DNA from 2 places in the Paenibacillus canaveralius genome. Region 2 is predicted to be linked to the other one. Evidence: riboswitches for the same ligand, from Rfam matches in the RefSeq annotation. Region 2 holds a riboswitch; the other holds the start of a gene.
What was found. Region 2 has a riboswitch for S-adenosylmethionine ahead of ABC395_RS15740 (methionine ABC transporter ATP-binding protein). Riboswitches for the same ligand answer to the same signal wherever they lie in the genome.
Positions count from the first base shown of each region.

Region 1: another riboswitch for S-adenosylmethionine. It lies ahead of metA (homoserine O-acetyltransferase MetA); the one in region 2 lies ahead of ABC395_RS15740 (methionine ABC transporter ATP-binding protein).

Region 1 covers NZ_JBDFMM010000001.1:1,038,866-1,042,363, reverse strand. Annotated here, with positions in the region: gene ABC395_RS04735 (trans-sulfuration enzyme family protein) at 1-182, opposite strand, end outside; gene ABC395_RS04730 (aminotransferase class I/II-fold pyridoxal phosphate-dependent enzyme) at 179-1,348, opposite strand; partial or broken gene metA (homoserine O-acetyltransferase MetA) at 1,387-2,332, opposite strand; SAM riboswitch class I at 2,418-2,547, opposite strand; gene corA (magnesium/cobalt transporter CorA) at 3,060-3,498, shown strand, end outside.
Region 2 covers NZ_JBDFMM010000001.1:3,518,647-3,522,144, reverse strand. Annotated here, with positions in the region: gene ABC395_RS15745 (methionine ABC transporter permease) at 1-563, opposite strand, end outside; gene ABC395_RS15740 (methionine ABC transporter ATP-binding protein) at 550-1,578, opposite strand; SAM riboswitch class I at 1,661-1,781, opposite strand; gene ABC395_RS15735 (alpha/beta hydrolase) at 1,908-2,687, shown strand; partial or broken gene ABC395_RS15730 (alpha-mannosidase) at 2,795-3,498, opposite strand, start outside.

The DNA of each region.
Region 1 (3,498 bases), 2.5 Mb from region 2:
TCTTCCAGCGCCTGACGGGTCGGGTTTCCCGAACGGGAATAGTCGAATTCGGGAGGATTATCCAGCGAGAAATGATGAAAGGTAGATGCCTGATAAATCGGAACGCTGGAAGCGCCCGTCGTTTTATCGATTTCCCCGCCGAAATGAATGATTTTCGTGCCTAGCTTTTTATCGGTACTCACGCCTGATTGTCTCCTTCCACCTCTGCCTGTGCCTGTTCCAACGCCTGCGCCAGGTCGGTAATAAGATCGTCCACATGCTCGATGCCGACCGAAAAACGCAGCAGCCGGTCGTCGACGCCCACTTTTTCCCGGATTTCCAGCGGAATATCGGCGTGCGTCTGAACGGCCGGGTACGTCATAAGCGACTCCACTCCGCCCAGGCTTTCCGCGAATGCAATAAGCTTAACGTGCCTCAGAATCGGTTCCACTAAACGCGCATCGGTCACTTTAAAGGAGAAAATACCCGTGTTTCCGGACGACTGTCTGTTCTGGATCGCATAACCCGGATGGGACTCCAGCGCCGGATAATACACATCGGTTACAAGCGGATGCCACTGCAGATAACGGGCGATCGTCGTCGCGTTATGCTCGTGCCGCTCCATGCGCAGGGCGAGTGTTTTCATCCCTCTCATGAGCAGCCAGCTGTCCTGCGGACCGAGCACGGCGCCGATGGAATTATGCAGGAACGCCATTTTCTCGGAAAGCTCCTGCCCTTTGGTCACGATCAGACCGGCCAGCACATCATTGTGTCCGCCTAAATATTTACTCGCGCTGTGAATGACGATATCCGCGCCAAGCTCAATGGGACGCTGGAGATAAGGAGTAAGCAGCGTGTTGTCCACGATGGAGAGAATATCCTTGCTCTTGGCCCAGCCGCAGACGAGCTTCAAGTCCGTCACCATCATGAGCGGATTGGTCGGCGTTTCGATCAGAATCGCTTTCGTGTTCGGGCGGTAAGCCTCTTCCAGCGCTTCGACGTCGTTCGTGTCCACATAGGAAGCGCTCACGCCGAAGCGGGACATGATCTGCTCCAGCAGACGGTATGTACCGCCGTAAAGATCCAAAGACACGATCAGATGATCACCCTGGCAGAACAGCGTGAAAACGGTCTGGAGTGCCGCCATGCCCGAGGAACAGGCAAAGCCGGCGTCTCCGGATTCCAGATCGGCAATCGCGTCCTCCAGCACACTGCGGGTCGGGCTTTTCGTGCGGGCATAATCGAATCCGGTGCTTTCTCCCAGACGCGGGTGGCGGAACGCCGTTGACTGGTATACGGGGAAGCTCACCGCTCCGGTCACAGGTTCGGAAACCGAACCGATTTGGGCCAATCGACTTTCGATGTTCATGCGTGGAATCTCTCCTTTAAGGTATCATTCGTTCTATACTATAGACAGGCACTAAGCGCGCTGAGTTCACGTCCCGCATTAAGATCATACGGTGTTTCCTGGTAAACGTAATAGTTCAGCCAGTTGGAGAAAAGAAGATTCGCATGCGCTCTCCACGTGATCATCGGCTTCTTGCTCGGATCATCGCTCGGATAATAATTTTTCGGAATTTCCACGTCCATGCCTTTATTGACGTCACGGTCGTATTCCCATTTCAATGTCAGCGGATCGTATTCGGAGTGCCCCGTCACGAAAATTTGCTTGCCGTCTCTCGTCGCCACGATGTAGATACCGGCTTCTTCCGATTCCGACAAAATAACGAGCCGCTCATCCTTTTCGATATCTTCGCGGCGCACTTCCGTATGCCTCGACTGGGGAACGAAGAAAAATTCGTCGAACCCGCGGAGCAGCTTCACGTTCTCTTCCGAGATCGTATGCGGGAAAACACCGAACACTTTTTTGTCCACCGTGTACTTCGGCACGTCGAAATGATGATAAAGTCCGGCCTGCGAGGCCCAGCATATATGAAGCGTCGATGTTACGTTGTCTACGCTCCAGTCCATGATGTTCTTCAGCTCATCCCAGTAATGAACATCCTCAAACTCCATTTGCTCAACGGGTGCCCCGGTAATGATCATTCCGTCGAATCTTTCGTCTTTGATATCTTCAAACGTTTTATAAAACATCTCCAGGTGCTCGGGAGAAGTGTTTTTGGAAGTATGGGTTTTAGGGTGCAGCAGGACAAATTCGACCTGAAGAGCCGTATTGGACAGAAGACGCAGCAGCTCGAGTTTCCGTCGTTTCCTTCGTCGGCATCAGATTCAGAATCGCAATCCGCAGCGGGCGGATATCTTGATGGTAGGCAACCGTCTCATCCATCGCAAAAATATTCTCTTGGTTCAGCACTTCTTTGGCCGGAAGATTATCGGGTATTTTAATCGGCATCGGTCATTCCTCCTCGAAAGAAATTAAAACAGGCCTCTCTCAAAAAGTTGAGAAAGGCCTGTTCATCCCTATGCAACATGCTCCTCTCTCATCTCCCAGAAGCCGTTATTCATACGGCTCCCGCAAGAATTAGCACCGTGCATTGCCCCTCGGGGGTTACAATGTCGGTTGCCGGGTATCATCGGGCCAGTCCCTCCACCTACTCTTGATAAGAAAGTTTATTCAGTTATCTCCTATCTTAAAGGTTACCGGGCAAATGTCAAGTGCTTTTTGAAAAGTTGCACATAATAAATTTACTAAGGAAAAAGTTATGCCTTTTATGCGTTTGCCCCTTCCGGCCCCCTCGCGGCGCCGCAACACGGTGTTCTCTCTGGCGTAGTCCGTATCGCGGATGAACCATCCAGGCTGTTTTTCCCATCATTTGCCCGCACCTCAAACCCTTCCTCCGCATAGGATAAAAAATCCCCGGCCCGCGGGGATTAGCAGGAGAAAAGTACCAGAGTTTGATGCTTGAATCGTGGAAAATGTAGGTATATACTAGACAAGTATTCGACACGGAATGATAAAGGGGGGAACATACGGATGGACGGGGACCGACCGAGAAGTAGACGCTTTACCCGGTACGATCAAAATCGAATAGCAGCGAACCGGGGCCGGCACTCCAGCGTCCGTAGTTTCCCTATGGACCGGAGTGCTGTGCGCCGTTTCGCATAAAGAGGTGAAACGGATGAAAACACGCCTGGTACACAAGGGCGCTTTTACGCTGGTTGAAGATATTCACGAAGCGCTGACACCACCCGAATCCGGCTTTTATTGGATCGATGCGGATGTGGACGATCTGGAGCAATTGCAGCCGCTCTTCCATCTTCACGATCTGGCCGTAGAGGATTGTCTCAGCGAAGAAGAACAGCGGCCCAAAATTGAAATTTACGACACGCACTATTTTATTGTCATTAACAGCATCCGGTTTGATGATGAAGAAATCTTTCTTCGCGCACTCAATATTTTTCTGGGCAGGCATTTCATCATTACCGTTACGAGACAGAAAATCCAGGAGCTCCGAGCCATCAAGCCCTTTCTCTGGGATGAAGAGGTTAACAGTCCCGACCGCTTCCTGTACCATCTGGTTGACCTTGTCGTTGACAACTACGTCATTGTCGGGGACC
Region 2 (3,498 bases):
GTCTGGAAACGCTGGTAACCGTAGCGGATCGCCAGGTCACCGAGGCCGCCGCCGCCGACCATACCGGACATCGCCGTGTAGGATACGAGCGTAACGGTGGTGATCGTAATGCCGGCGATGAGACCGGGAAGAGCTTCCGGCAGCAGAACGCGGCGGACGATCTGGAACCGTCCCGCGCCCATGGACTGGGCGGCTTCGATAATGCCGCGGTCTACTTCGCGCAGAGCCGTCTCGACTAGACGGGCGAAGAAAGGCGCGGCCGCGATGACGAGCGGCGGAATCGTTCCCTTGACGCCGATGGAGGTGCCGACGAGAAGCTTCGTCAGCGGGATCGCGGCGATCATCAGGATGATGAAAGGGAAGGAACGCAGCACGTTCACGATAAACGAAATGACGATATTGAACGTGCGGTTTTCCAGCAGACTTCCTTTCGAAGTCAGATAGAGCAGCACGCCGATCGGCAGCCCGATCACAAACGTGAACAAGGCCGAGAGGCCGAGCATCATCATCGTGTCGTTCGTCGCGGTGCCGATCTCACTCCAATCGATTTTAGACCAATCCATTCGAATACACCTCCACATCCAGGCCGTGCTCGCGCAGTAGGCGGATCGTATTCTCCGCCGCATCCCGCGGCCCTTGCAGACGGACGACGAGCTGGCCGTAAGGCGTGTTTTTCATCCGGGAAATGGTTCCCTGCAGGATGGAGAAGGTCACGCCTGTCTGCTGGACGGTTCTGGATAAAATCGGCTCGTACGTAGTTTCACCGAGAAAGGTGATTTTCAGCACCGTGCCGTCCTGGGCGGGAATTCCGTCCGCGTCCGGCTTGTCGATATCAACCGAATCCGCAACCTGTTCGATGAACTGGCGGGTTACGTCGTGCCGCGGCTTCAGGAATACTTCCGCCACAGGCCCCTGTTCCACGATCTGGCCCTCATGAATGACGGCGACGCGGTCGCAGATGGAGCGGATAACCTGCATTTCGTGCGTAATGAGCACGATGGTGATCTTCAGCTTGCGGTTGATATCCAGCAGCAGATTGAGAATGGAATTCGTCGTCTGCGGGTCGAGTGCGGAGGTTGCTTCGTCGCACAGCAGGACGTGCGGATTCGTCGCAAGCGCCCGCGCGATGCCGACACGCTGTTTCTGGCCCCCGGACAGTTGGGCCGGGTATTTCTTGCCATGCTCGGTCAGCCCCACCAGGGCGAGGAGCTCGCTGACGCGGCGCTTCGCTTCCGACTTGGCCGTACCGGCCAGGCGAAGCGGGAACGCGATGTTCTCTTCCACCGTGGCGGAGGAGAGGAGATTGAAATGCTGAAAGATCATGCCGATCCGGCGGCGCTGATCTTGAAGCTTCTTGGTGCTGAGGGCCGTCAGGTCGACGCCGTCTACGATGACGCTGCCCTCCGTCGGGCGCTCCAGGAGATTGATCGTCCGGAGCAGGGTGCTTTTGCCGGCGCCCGAGTGGCCGATAATGCCGTAAATCTCGCCTTTATCGATCGTGAGATTAATTTCTTTCAGAGCGTGTGTTGTGCGGGATCCGCTGCCGTATTGCTTGCGCAGCTTCCTGATCTCAATCATTGCTTCACCTTCTTTGCTTGAAAAATAAGAAAAAGCCCGTTTTGTAAAGACAAAAAGGGCTTTTCCGGTATCGAAAACGACCTTCTCATCTGCCAGAATCCGCCTGGATCCTGAAGGAATTGGCACCATTGTCATCGCGCATATTGCTGCGATCGGTTGCCGGGCTTCGCAGGGCCTTGTCCCTCCGCCACTCTTGATAAGAATCGGTATAGTATGAGGTTGTCCGAAATTAGACGGTAAAACGACAATTCCGAGTATAACCTAAGGTTTTTTTGAAGTCAACGGTTATTTTACCGCAGGTAAATATAAACATTTAGGAGATGTGCGGCATGGCTTTCATCCAATGTGATTTTTATTCCGAAGTACTCGGCATGTCAACTTCTGTTCAAGTGATTCTGCCTCAACGGACGACCGGCCAAATCGGGCTGGAGGGCAGCGCGGGGAGCCTCAAGCACCCGACTTTGTATCTGCTGCACGGGTTGTCGGACGACGATTCGATCTGGATGCGGAGAACCGCTATCGAGCGTTATGCCGCTCCTCTCGGGCTGGCCGTCGTCATGCCGAATGCGGCGCGCAGCTTTTATACGGACATGGAGAACGGGTACGATTACTGGACGTTTCTGTCCGAGGAGCTTCCGCAGCTATGCCGTTCCTTCTTTCCGTTATCGGACCGCCGGGAGGACAACTTCGTGGCCGGTTTGTCGATGGGAGGCTACGGGGCTTTGAAGTGGGCGCTGAAAAAGCCGGAACAGTTCGCGGCCGCCGCCAGCTTGTCGGGGGTTACGCGGGTGAGCGAGATCGAACAGCGGTTTCCGAAGGATTTCCGGCTCGTTTTCGGGAATAACCCGGAGCTGCTGAAAGCAAGCGATCTGTTCGAGCTGGCCCGCCATGCGGCGGAGAAGAGGCTGGAGCTGCCGGCGCTTTACCAGTGCTGCGGGACGGACGATTTTCTGTACGAGGAAAATATCGCCTTCCGCGATTACGTGCGCGCTCTGAACATTCCCCTCCTATATGAAGAGGAAGAAGGGAGAATCCACGATTGGAGTTACTGGGACCAGCAGATCGGCCGGGTTCTGGATTGGCTGCCGCTCCGGGGGCAAGCGGAATAGAGCCGCGTTTTCCTCATCCTGCGGTACCGCCGCAGCACAAAAAAGCTTCCCCGCCGTATGGCTGGGCAAGCTTTTTTGGTTTCACGCCGGGTTTCACGCCGGGGCGTTTACGCTTCGAGGTCGATCTCGAACGTTTTGATCTCATAAGGCTGGAGCACGAACGAAATCGTTCCGTCATGGACGAGAGGCCCTTCGGGCTTCTCCATCAAGTTCGTCTCCCGCCAGGCAACGATGCGGAAGTCGCTCGTCATCTCCAGCATATTGCGGCTGCCGGAATAGTCGTGAACACGCACGATGACTTTGCCGGAATCTTCGGCTTTCTTGACGGCGGAGATCATCGCGGTGTCCCCCGACAACGTGAACATGGAGCGGGACGGTATCGCGGCGGTTCCCTCCGAAGCACGCAGCGGGCTGTTCAGCATCCACGCTTCTTTCACGGTTCCGCCCTGCAGCCAATCTCCCCGGTGGGGAAGCAGGGAATAGGTAAACGCATGATGCCCCTGGTCCGCATGGGTATCCGGGTGGGTCGCGCATTTGATCAAGGTGAGACGCATCACGTTGCCCTTAATGTCATATCCGTACTTGCAGTCGTTGAGCAGGCTGACGCCGTAGCCCCGGTCCGAAAGATCGGCCCACTGGTGTCCGACGGTCTCGAACCGCGCCCAGTCCCAGCTCGTGTTCCAGTGATTCGGCCGTTTCACATTGCCGAACTGGATGTCGAAGGTCGCTTCCGTTGTCCGGATATCGACAGGGAAAGCCGCTTTCAGCAGCTGCTTCTGCTCGTGCCAGTCGGCTTCCGTCACAAAATCAA